2 regions of the Streptomyces sp. NPDC048192 genome follow, and region 2 is predicted to be linked to the other one. Evidence: riboswitches for the same ligand, from Rfam matches in the RefSeq annotation. Region 2 holds a riboswitch; the other holds the start of a gene.
What was found. A riboswitch is a leader RNA that binds a small molecule or an ion and turns the genes downstream of it on or off. The one in region 2 is predicted to bind thiamine pyrophosphate.

Region 1 (5,613 bases), on a different contig from region 2:
GACGCGATCCGCACCTTCAGTCCGGCGTCCGTCAGCTCCTGCCGGGCGTCGGCGGGGTCGTCGCCGGTGACGTCCGGCACGTCGACCGGGCTGCCCTTGCTGACGGTCAGCGCGATCGCCGAGCCGGCGTGCCGCCTGGTCCCGGCCTGCGGGGTCGTGGCGATCACCGAGCCGGCGGGCACGTCCTCGCTGAACTGACGGGTGACCATGCCCGGCTCCAGGCCGTCCGACTTCAGCCGCGCCCGCGCCTCGGCCAGCGTGCGGCCCTCGACGTCCGGCACGTTCACCGTCTCCGGGCCCAGCGAGATGGTCAGCGTCACCTGGTCGTGGTCACGGATGCGGGCGCCCGGCGCCGGGTCGGTGCCGATGATCGTGCCCCGGGCCACGGTGTCGTTGTACTCCCGCTTGACCTGCCCGACCTCCAGACCGGACGACTCCAGCCGGGCACGGGCCTGCGCCTCGGTCTTGGCCAGCAGCGGCGGGACCTTCGTGAACTGGCCGGAGTTGATGTACCAAATCCCGGCGGCGGCGCCGAGCAGCACCAGCAGGGCGGCGACGACCGTCAGCACCAGCCGCCCGGACCTGCGCGGCGGCACCGGGGGCGCCTGCAGCCGGCTGGTGTGCCGCACGCCGTCCGCGTCCGGCTCCTCGTCGCCGACCGGCAGCGGCCGGGGCACGGTCAGGGAGCGCGGTATCACGCTCGTGCGGTCGCCGGCGTTGTCGTGCTCCGCCGTGACCGCCTGCGGCGGCATCGCGTCCAGCTGCGCGTCGCTCAGGCCCCGGCGCGCCTCGAGGGCCCGGGCGAGCAGTGCCACGGCGTCCTGCGGCCGGATCTCCGGGCTGCGCGCGGTCGCCGACGCGACCAGCTCGTCCAGGTCGTACGGCAGCCCCGGCACCAGCGCCGAGGGCGGCGGCACGTCCTCGTGGACGTGCTTGTAGAGCACCTGCGCGGCGGAGTCCCCCGCGTGCGGTCTGGCGCCGGTCAGCATCTCGTACAGCACGACACCGCACGCGTACACGTCGACGCGCGCGTCGGCGCCGCCCTGCTCGATCTGCTCCGGGGCGAGGTACGACACGGTGCCGAGGACGGCGCCGGTCGTGCCGGTCTGGGTGTCCACGGACCGCACGAGCCCGAAGTCGGCGACCTTGACCCGGCCGTCGTCGCCTATCAGCACGTTCTCCGGCTTCATGTCCCGGTGCACGAACCCGGCCCGGTGCGCCGCCCCGAGCGCGGCGAGGACGGGTTCGAGGATGTCGAGCGCCGCGCGCGGCTGCAGCGCCCCCCGCTCGCGCAGCACGTCCCGCAGGGTGCACCCGGCGACGTACTCCATCGCCAGGTACACGTACGACCCGTCGGTGCCCTGGTCGAAGACCTGCACCACGTTCGGGTGGGCCAGCCGGGCCACCGACTTCGCCTCCCGGATGAACCGCTCCACGAACGATCCGTCCGCCGCGAGCGCCGGGTGCATCACCTTCAACGCGAGCACACGGTCCAGACGGGTGTCCAGGGCCCGGTAGACCGTGGCCATCCCGCCGACGGCGATCCGCGCGTCGACGCGATAACGGCCGTCGAGCACCTGCCCGACGAGGGGGTCCTGAAGGGTCGTATCCACGACAGGGGAGTCTACGAGGAGCGACCGACAACGCCGCACGGTGCGCCGGTGCCGGTGACGGAATGCAGCACAGCTGTGACGGCGCCGCGATCAGAATGCCGGCCGCTCGGGATCCAGGCGGGCGCGTCCCTCGCTAGGGGAGGAGGCCTCGGCGAAGTGCCTGCGCGGAATCCGTCCGGCCAGCCGGGCCAGCCGGCCCCCTTCCACCGCGTGCCGCATCGCGGCGGCCATCGTCTCCGGCTCCTGCGCCCGGGTCACCGCCGAGGCGAGCATCACCCCGGCGCACCCCAGCTCCATGGCGAACGCCACATCCGACGCCGTGCCGGCCCCCGCGTCCAGGATCACCGGCACGCGCGCGTGCTCGACGATCAGCTGGAAGTTGTGCGGGTTGCGGATGCCCAGCCCGGACCCGATCGGCGAACCCAGTGGCATGACCGCGGCACACCCCACGTCCTCGAGCCGGCGCGCCAGCACGGGATCGTCATTGGTGTACGGCAGCACCGTGAACCCCTCGTCGACCAGCGTCTCCGCCGCATCCAGCAGCTCCACCGGATCCGGCAGCAGGGTCCGCTCGTCGGCGATGACCTCCAGCTTGATCAGGTCCGTGCCCAGCGCCTCGCGCGCCAGCCGCGCGGTCAGCACCGCCTCGCCCGCGGTGAAGCAGCCCGCCGTGTTCGGCAGCACCCCGATGCCCAGCTTCTCGAGCACCGACAGCACCGAGCCGTGCACGGACGGGTCCACCCGCCGCATCGCGACCGTCGTCAGCTGCGTGCCGGACGCGGCCAGCGCCCGCTCCAGCACGTCCAGGCTGGGCGCCCCGCCCGTGCCCATGATCAGCCGCGACGACAGCGTCGTACCCCCGAGGACCAAGAGATCGTCGGCCATGGCTCAGCCTCCCTGGACCGCGGTGAGGACCTCGACCCGGTCGCCGTCGGCGAGCGCCGTGGCGGCCCACCGCGCGCGCGGGACGACGGTCTCGTTGACGGCGGCGGCCACCCCGGACGGCGCCGGGGTCAGCGACCGTACGACCGCCTCGAGGGCGGTGCCCGGGGCGATCTCCCGGCGCTCTCCGTTGACAGAGATCGAGATGTTCATGCGGGCTGCTCCACGAGGGCGGGGGCGCCGAAGCGCCGCGGCGTGAACGGGCGGGCCTCGTCCGGCAGTTCGCCGTCGGCCAGCAGCCGTGCCATCACATCGCCGGTGACCGGCGTCAGCAGCACCCCGTTGCGGTAGTGCCCGGTTGCCAGCAGCAGCCCGTCCAGCCCGGACGGGCCGAGCAGCGGCGCGTTGTCCGGGGAGCCGGGGCGCAGCCCGGCCCGGGTCTCGGTGAGCGGCAGCTCGGTGATGCCCGGCACCAGCTCGTGGGCGTCGCGCAGCAGCTCGTACACCCCGCCCGCGGTGACGGTCGTGTCCCAGCCCAGCTCCTCGCTGGTCGCGCCGACGACCAGCTCGCCGTTCTCCCGCGGCAGCAGGTACACCTGGCTGCCGCGGACCACGGCGCGCACGGTACGGCTGAGGAAGGGCGCGTACCGGCGCGGCACGGTGAGCCGCAGCACCTGCCCCTTCACCGGGCGCACCGGCGGCAGCAGCGCCTCGGGCACGCCCGCGAGCCGCCCGCTCATGCTCCCGGCGGCGAGCACCACCTGCCCGGCGCGCAGCGCGGTGCCGTCGGCGGTGGTCACCCCGGCCGCCCGGCCGCCCGTGACGTCCAGCCGCTCGGCCCACGCGCGGTGGAAGGCGACGCCCGTGCGCTCGCAGGCGGCCACCAGGGCCGCCGTCAGGCGCCGCGGGTCGATCTGGTGGTCGCCGTCGACCCGCAGCCCGCCGCGCACCCCGGGCGCCAGCATCGGCTCCAGGCGCCGGCACTCCCGCCCGGACAGCCACTGCGAGTCCAGGCCCGAGCGCTGCTGCAGCGCGTGCAGCTCGCGCAGGTGGGCGCGGTCGTCGGCGTCGAGCGCGACCGCGAGGGTGCCGCAGCGGCGGTAGCCGAGGTCGTGGCCGGTCAGCTCGGTCAGCTCGGCCGCGAAGCGCGGATAGCGGCGGGCCGACTCCAGGTTCAGGGCGAGCAGCGTCTCCTCGCCGTAGTGCAGTTCGGTGACGGCGGCCAGCATTCCGGCCGCGACCCGCGCGGCCCCGCCGCCGGGCTCGGGGTCCACCACGGCCGTGGCCAGCCCGCGCTGCGCCGCGCGCCAGGCCGTGACCAGGCCGATGATCCCGCCCCCGATGACGAGGACGTCGGACGTACGTGACGACATGGGCGTCCAGCCCCTCCCTTCGCCGGCATGACCCGGATCAGGTTCGTACGGTCGGAGGCCGCCAGCCTCCCTCTCAGCCCGGTGCGTCCGGGCTCCCGCGAGTGCGTGTACGGGGGCCACCCTAGCCCGCCGTCCGTGCCGCCCGTAAGAGCGCCCCCGGCCGTGCGCGGCCGTCCGGTCGGCACCCGGGAGGGTGAGCCGCCGGGGGACCGGGTCCTGCTGCCGGGGGTGTGGAGCAGGTCACCGGGCATGGCCGCTGACTGACGCTCCGTCACGTGTCTATGGTGATCGGGTGGGCGAACAGACAGCACAAGAGGGCACGTCACAGGGGCGGCACGTGGTCGTGGTCGGCGCGGGCATGGCCGGCGTGCAGACCGCGGTCGCGCTGCGGGAGCAGGGCTTCACGGGCGCCGTCACCGTGATCGGCGCCGAACCGCACCAGCCGTACGACCGGCCGCCGCTGTCCAAGGCCGTGCTGCTCGGCAAGGCCGAGGACTCCGCCTTCGACGTGGACTTCGACTCCCTCGGGGTCGAGCTGCGGCTCGGCTGCGAGGTGCTGGGCCTGCGCCCCGCCGAGCGGGAGCTGGACACCGAGCAGGGCCCGGTGCCGTACGACGTCCTCGTCCTCGCCACCGGCGCCGAGCCGGTCACCCTGCCGGGCACCGAGGGCGTGCCCGGCGTGCATCTGCTGCGCACCCTGGACGACGCCGAACGGCTGCGGCCGGTACTGGCCCGGCAGCACGAGATCGTGGTCGTCGGGGCCGGCTGGATCGGCGCCGAGTTCGCCACGGCCGCCCGTCAGGCCGGGTGCGCGGTGACCGTCGTGGAGGCCGCCGACCGGCCGCTCGCCGGCGCCCTGCCCGCCGAGGTCGCCGCCCCCATGGCCGCCTGGTACGCCGACGCGGGCGCCGAACTGCGCACGCACGCGCGCGTGGAGCGCGTCGAGCCCGGCGCGGTGTTCCTCGCCGACGGCACCCGGCTGCCCGCGGGGGCCGTCGTCGTCGGCATCGGCGCCCGCCCCGCCACGGCCTGGCTGGCCGGCTCCGGGGTCGAGCTGGGCCCGCACGGGGACGTGCTCGCCGACGCCCGGCTGCGCACGTCCGTGCCCGGCGTGTACGCCGTCGGCGACTGCGCCTCCTTCCCCTCCGCCCGCTACGGCGAACGGCTGATGGTCCACCACTGGGACAACGCCCTGCAGGGCCCGCGCACGGTCGCCGCGGACATCCTCGGCGAGACCTCGGCGGTCTACGACCCGGTGCCGTACTTCTGGTCCGAGCAGTTCGGCCGCTTCGTCCAGTACGCCGGCCACCACCCCGCCGCCGACCGGCTGGTCTGGCGCGGCGACCCGGGGGGCCCGGCGTGGACGGTGTGCTGGCTGTGCGAGGACCGGCTGGTGGCCCTGCTTGCGGTGGGCCGACCGCGTGATCTCGCGCAGGGACGGCGCCTGATCGAGGCGGGCAGCCGTATGGACCCGGCGGCCCTGGCCGACCCCGGAAAGCCCCTGAAGGACGCGAAGGCCGCGTGACCGTCGCGCCGAAGGGCGCGCGGAACGGTCACGGCGTGCCGCCGCGCGCGAGCGAGCAGGTCACCGCCGCGCCCCGCCGGGCGACACAGCCCGGCACGACGCATCGCGACCGGACCGGCCGAGCGCCTACCCTGGTGCCGTGACCGAGATTGACGCAAAGATCGATGCTCTCGTCCCCGCCTGGCTCACCCTCCCCGACATCGCCGAACGGCTCGGCGTG
Region 2 (5,613 bases):
GCACGGTCGCGGCATCCAGGCTCAGCAGCATCGCAACTCCCCGGTCGTCTCCGGCGGCATCTAGAACTCCCCCGTCCGGTCGGTGCGCAGCCGCTCCAGAAGCAGCAGCGCGGCGGCGCACACCACCATGAGGATCGTCGAAAGGGCCATCGCCTGGCCGTAGTTGAGGTCTCCGGGGCGGCTGAGCAGCCGGGCCACGGCGACCGGGAGCGTCGGGTTGTCGGGCCGGGCGATGAACACGGTCGCCCCGAACTCGCCGAGCGAGACGGCGAACGCGAACCCGGCCGCGACCAGCAGCGCCCTGCGCACCATCGGCAGGTCCACCTCGCGCCACACCCGCCAGGGCGAGGCCCCGAGCACGGCGGCCGCCTCGCGCAGCCGTACGTCCACCGCGCGCAGCACGGGCAGCATGGTGCGTACGACGAAGGGGGCGCCGACCAGCGCCTGGGCGAGCGGCACCACGATCCAGGACTGGCGCAGGTCCAGCGGCGGCTTGTCGAGGGCGATCAGGAAGCCGAAGCCGACGGTCACGGCGGAGACGCCGAGCGGCAGCATCAGCAGCGCGTCGAAGCCCCGCACCAGGCGTCCGGCGTCCCGCCGGGCGAGCGCGGCGGCAGCGAGAGCGCCGATCACCACGGCGATGGCCGTGGCGGCGACGGCGTACTGGAGGGACGCCCACACCGCGTGGACCGGCGCCACCAGGAACGTACCGCCGTCGGCGTCGGCGAGCGCCCGGTAGTAGCCGAAGTGCGGTGCGTCGAGGGAGCGCTGGACGAGGACGGCGAGGGGCAGCACCAGGAGCAGGGCGACGGTGCCGAGGACGAGGGCGAGCAGCGCCCACTGCCCGGCGCCGCGCGGCCGGCGGGCGGTCACCGCCGGGTCCACCAGCCGCAGGGCACTCTCCCGGCGCCGCACGGTCCAGGCGTGCACGGCGAGGATCGGGCCGACGGCGGCGAACTGGACGAGGGTGAGGACGGCGGCCGTGGACAGGTCGAAGACCTCGGAGGTCTGCCGGTAGATCTCCACTTCGAGGGTGGAGAAGGTGGGGCCGCCGAGGATCTGGACGATGCCGAAGGAGGTGAAGCAGAACAGGAACACCATCAGCGCGGCGGCGGCCACGGCGGGCGCCAGCGCGGGGAGGGTGACCTTGCGCCAGGCGCCGAACGGCGAGGCGCCCAGCATGCGGGCGGCCTCCTCCTGCCGGGGGTCGAGCTGGGACCACAGCCCGCCCACGGTCCGTACCACGACGGCGTAGTTGAAGAAGACGTGGGCCAGCAGGATCGCCCACACCGTGGTGTCCAGCCGTACGCCCCACAGGTCGTCGAGCAGCCCGCCGTGCCCGACGAGGGCGAGGAACGCGCTGCCGGCGACGACGGTCGGCAGCACGAACGGCACGGTGACCACGGCCCGCAGCACCTGCCGGCCCGGGAAGTCGAGGCGGGCGAAGACGTAGGCGGCGGGCAGCGCGCACAGCAGGGTGAGCGCGGTGGAGGCGAGCGCCTGCCAGGTGGTGAACCACAGCACGTGCCGGATGTCCGGCTGGGTCACCACGTCCGCGAGCCGCCCCCACCGCCAGGCGCCGTCCGCCTTCAGCCCGCGCGCGACGATCGCGGCGACGGGCCAGGCGAAGAACAGCGCGAAGAACGCGACGGGCAGGGCCATCAGCCCCAGCCGCGCCGCGTACCTCCGCCGGGGGCCGGCTACTTCAGTACGAGCGAGGTCCACGACTTGACCCACTGGTCACGGTTGGCGGCGATCTTGCCGGGGGCCATGGTCTCGGGGTGCTGGGCGGCCTTGCCGTACTCGGTGAACTCGGCGGGCACCTTCGCGCCCTGGACCACCGGGTAGACGAACATGTTCAGCGGCATGTCCTCCTGGAACTCCCTGGAGACCAGGAAGTCGATGAACGCCTTGGCGCCCTTGGTGTTCTTCGCGTTGCTCAGCAGCCCGGCGAACTCGATCTGCCGGAAGCAGGTGCCGTACGACACGCCGGTCGGGGCGGTGCTGGGCCGCTTCTTGGCGTAGATCACCTCGGCGGGCGGGGAGGAGGCGTACGACACGACGAGCGGCCGGTCGCCACCGGCCTTCCTGCCCTCCGAGGAACCCGAGAACTCCTGGTAGTACGCCTGCTCCCAGCCGTCGACGACCTTGACGCCGTTGGCCTTGAGCTTCTTCCAGTAGCCCTGCCAGCCGGTGTCCCCGAACTGCGCGGCGCTGCCCAGCACGAAGCCGAGGCCGGGCGAGGAGGTGGCGGCGTTCTCGGTGACCAGCAGGTTCTTGTACGCGGGCTTGGCGAGGTCGGCGAAGGACTGCGGCGGGGTGAGGTGGTGATCGGCGAAGTACTTCTTGTCGTAGTTGACGCAGATGTCGCCGTAGTCGACGGGCGTGACCCGGTGCTTGTCCTTGTCGAGCTGGTACGGGGCGCCGACCTTGTCCAGGCCCTTGGCGGTGTACGGCTGGAAGAGGCCGTTGTCGAGGGCGCGGGAGAGCAGGGTGTTGTCGACGCCGAAGAAGACGTCGCCCTGCGGGTTGTCCTTGGTCAGGATCGCCTTGTTGACGGCCTGCCCGGCGTCGCCGTCCTTGAGGACCTTGACCTGGTACCCGGTCTTCTTCTCGAAGTCCTTGAGCACGCTCTTGGACACGGCCCACGAGTCATGGCTGACCAGGGTCACGGTCTTGGAGCCGGCGGTGTTCTTGGCGTCCGTCGATCCGCACGCGGACAGGCCGATGACGCCGAGGCCGACCGCGACGGCCACGAGGGTCTTGTTCTGCACTGGTTGTCCTCCTGGGGGCTGGCCAGGAAGAGACGCGGCCCCGCCCGGAGAATCCGGGCAGGGCGCAACAGCTTGAGTGATGACCGAACTTCCTACCCAGAATGACCTGGGCGAGGTTCAGAGGGTCTGCGGCCCTGTCCGCCGCACTCTCAGCGCTGTGGCGCTCCCCTGTCGGAATATGAAGATGTGATTGGGACGGTGGCCAGATTACCGCTCGGTGGCCGCCAGCTGACCACAGGCCCCGTCGATCTCCTGCCCCCGGGTGTCCCGGACGGTGACCGGCACACCGTGGGCGGCGATGGCCTCCACGAACGCCTTCTCGTCCTCCGGCCGGGAGGCGGTCCACTTGCTGCCCGGGGTCGGGTTCAGCGGAATGAGGTTGACGTGCACGGGCTTGCCCTTCAGCAGCCGCCCGAGCCGGTCCCCGCGCCACGCCTGATCGTTGATGTCCCGGATCAGCGCGTACTCGATCGACAGCCGCCGCCCGCTCTTCTCGACGTACTCGAACCCGGCGTCGAGCACCTCGCGCACCTTCCACCGCGTGTTCACGGGGACGAGGGTGTCGCGCAGCTCGTCGTCGGGGGCGTGCAGGGAGATCGCGAGCCGGCACTTGAAGCCCTCGTCGGCGAACCGGTGGATGGCCGGCACCAGCCCGACGGTGGACACGGTGATCCCGCGCTGCGAGAGCCCGAGCGCGTCCGGCGCGGGATCGGTGAGCGCCCGGATCGCACCGACCACCCGCTTGTAGTTGGCGAGCGGCTCCCCCATGCCCATGAACACGATGTTGGACAGCCGCGCAGGCCCGCCGGGCACCTCTCCGTCCCTGAGCGCCCGCATCCCGTCCACGATCTGGTGGACGATCTCGGCGGTGGACAGGTTCCGGTCCAGACCCGCCTGCCCGGTCGCGCAGAACGGACAGTTCATCCCGCACCCGGCCTGCGAGCTGATGCACATGGTGACCCGGTCCGGGTACCGCATCAGCACGGACTCCACGAGGGTCCCGTCGAACAGCCGCCACAGCGTCTTGCGGGTGGCCCCCCCGTCGGTCGACAGATGCCGGACGACGGTCATCAGCTCCGGGAACAGCGCCTCACGCAGCTTCTCGCGCGAGCCGGCGGGAATGTCCGTCCACTGCTCCGGGTCGTGCGCGTACCGCGCGAAGTAGTGCTGCGAGAGCTGCTTGGCACGAAACGGCTTCTCACCGACCTCGGCCACCGCGTCCTTACGCTCCGCAGGCGTGAGATCGGCAAGATGCCGCGGCGGCGTCTTGGCACCGCGCGGCACGACAAAAGTAAGTTCTCCGGGCTTGGGCATGGTGGTACCAGTGTCGCAGATCCACTTGGGTGACCTGGGGTGCCAGTCGCTACGACTGTCCGTAGTGGTCGTCGCCGTCGGCACTGAGCGGTCCTCCCCACTGACGAAGGCCCCGAGGCCTGGGAGGTCCATCCCGAGCGGCATGCCGCGATCTCCGCGGTGGTGACCGTCGAGCCGGGATCCGTGAGCCGGGTGCGACTCTGAGCGTGTCAGCCGCCCTTGGCCGACTGGGCAGCGGCATCCAGGCCGTTCACGCCGGAACCGATCACGACCGCGTCGAAGGTGGGTGGCATCAGCGCTCCTCCGACGTGAGGGGTCGGCCATGGCTCCGCCTGAGCGAGCCACCATCAGCGAGGACGAGGGCGTGGCCCTGGCCAGTCCGGCCTTCCCCTCGGGCGCCGGGCTGTCCACGCGTGCAGGCGCCGCCCCAGGACCTGAGCATCCGGTCAGGCACTGGCGTGATCAGCGGCAACCGCGTCAGGGGTCGGCCGGGATAGGGTCTCGCGGACCGGGGAGGTGAGTCGTGGCCGCGCTTTTCCACTCGGGTGTCGTGGCCGGCGTGGCGTTGCTGGCCTTCCTGGTTCTGCGGGAGCACGGAACCCGGCTGGCGAAGGCGGCTTCCTGGTGGTGTCTGGCGGTCGCCGCCCTCCCCGGACTGGGACTCCTCGGCGTCGTTCTGCAAGTGGTCCTCGGGTCGTGAGACGGGGGCGGGGCGGCGTTCCCGCTTAGAGGCAGGGCACGTTGGCGTAGCCCGGGTAGTAGTAGCGGCCGGCTGGGCCCATGCTGTGGACGCAGCGGTCGAGGGTGGGGGTCTGGGGCTTCGGGGTGTCGGTGGCGGCGGTCGCGGTCGGGGTGATCAAGAGGGTCGCCCCCAGGATCATCGCCGCCACCGCCGATTTCTTGCCCGGCATGCGCCTGCGGATCGTCTTCATGGCCGCCCTCCTTCGGGCCGAGGCGGGAGCGCCGTGCGGTCCACGGGGCGACGGTTCGGCGCTCATGTTCCCGTTATGGTCATATGCCTTAGGCATGGCGTCAATGGGTTCAATCGGGCATTTCGGGTTCGCGGTGGCTTTTCGGGCTCCCGTCGTGATCAATGGAACCGGCACGGGACAGTCGCCGTTGCTGCGCGTGGTGAAGTTCTGCCGGGGAACGGTCGGGTTTCCTGGTCGGGTCTTGTCCGGCCACCTGCCCTGGCGTAACCACGAGCCATGAACCTTTTCGGCCGCAACTCCTTCCAGCGGCGTGCACAGCCGTCCGCCGCCCCCGTGGCGACCGCCGCCCCGCGGGCCGGTGCCACCGCCGTTCTGCCCGACCCCGAGCTGGCGCATCTCACCGGCGAGTGGCTGATCGATCCCGCGCACAGCAGGATCGGGTTCTCCGTGCGGCACGCGATGGTGACGACGGTGCGGGGCGCGTTCACCGAGTACGAGAGCCGCCTCTACTTCGACGGCCGCCAGCCCACCCGCTCCCGCGCCGACATCGTGCTGTACACCGCCAGCGTCGACACCGGTGTCGAGCAGCGCGA

Region 1: it holds a riboswitch for thiamine pyrophosphate, as region 2 does, so the genes downstream of both, thiO (glycine oxidase ThiO) here and ACGFZN_RS29685 (thiamine ABC transporter substrate binding subunit) in region 2, are expected to answer to the same signal.

The regions. Positions count from the first base shown of each region.
Region 1 is NZ_JBIDAL010000003.1:376,480-382,092, reverse strand. Features, by position in the region: gene pknB (Stk1 family PASTA domain-containing Ser/Thr kinase) at 1-1,613, opposite strand, end outside; gene ACGFZN_RS07355 (thiazole synthase) at 1,704-2,498, opposite strand; gene thiS (sulfur carrier protein ThiS) at 2,502-2,702, opposite strand; gene thiO (glycine oxidase ThiO) at 2,705-3,868, opposite strand; TPP riboswitch at 3,866-3,977, opposite strand; gene ACGFZN_RS07340 (NAD(P)/FAD-dependent oxidoreductase) at 4,161-5,393, shown strand; gene ACGFZN_RS07335 (Rv2175c family DNA-binding protein) at 5,533-5,613, shown strand, end outside.
Region 2 is NZ_JBIDAL010000015.1:101,404-107,016, reverse strand. Features, by position in the region: gene ACGFZN_RS29695 (ABC transporter ATP-binding protein) at 1-31, opposite strand, end outside; gene ACGFZN_RS29690 (ABC transporter permease) at 61-1,662, opposite strand; gene ACGFZN_RS29685 (thiamine ABC transporter substrate binding subunit) at 1,701-2,774, opposite strand; TPP riboswitch at 2,846-2,954, opposite strand; gene rlmN (23S rRNA (adenine(2503)-C(2))-methyltransferase RlmN) at 2,982-4,088, opposite strand; gene ACGFZN_RS29675 (hypothetical protein) at 4,612-4,788, shown strand; gene ACGFZN_RS29670 (hypothetical protein) at 4,814-5,020, opposite strand; gene ACGFZN_RS29665 (YceI family protein) at 5,297-5,613, shown strand, end outside.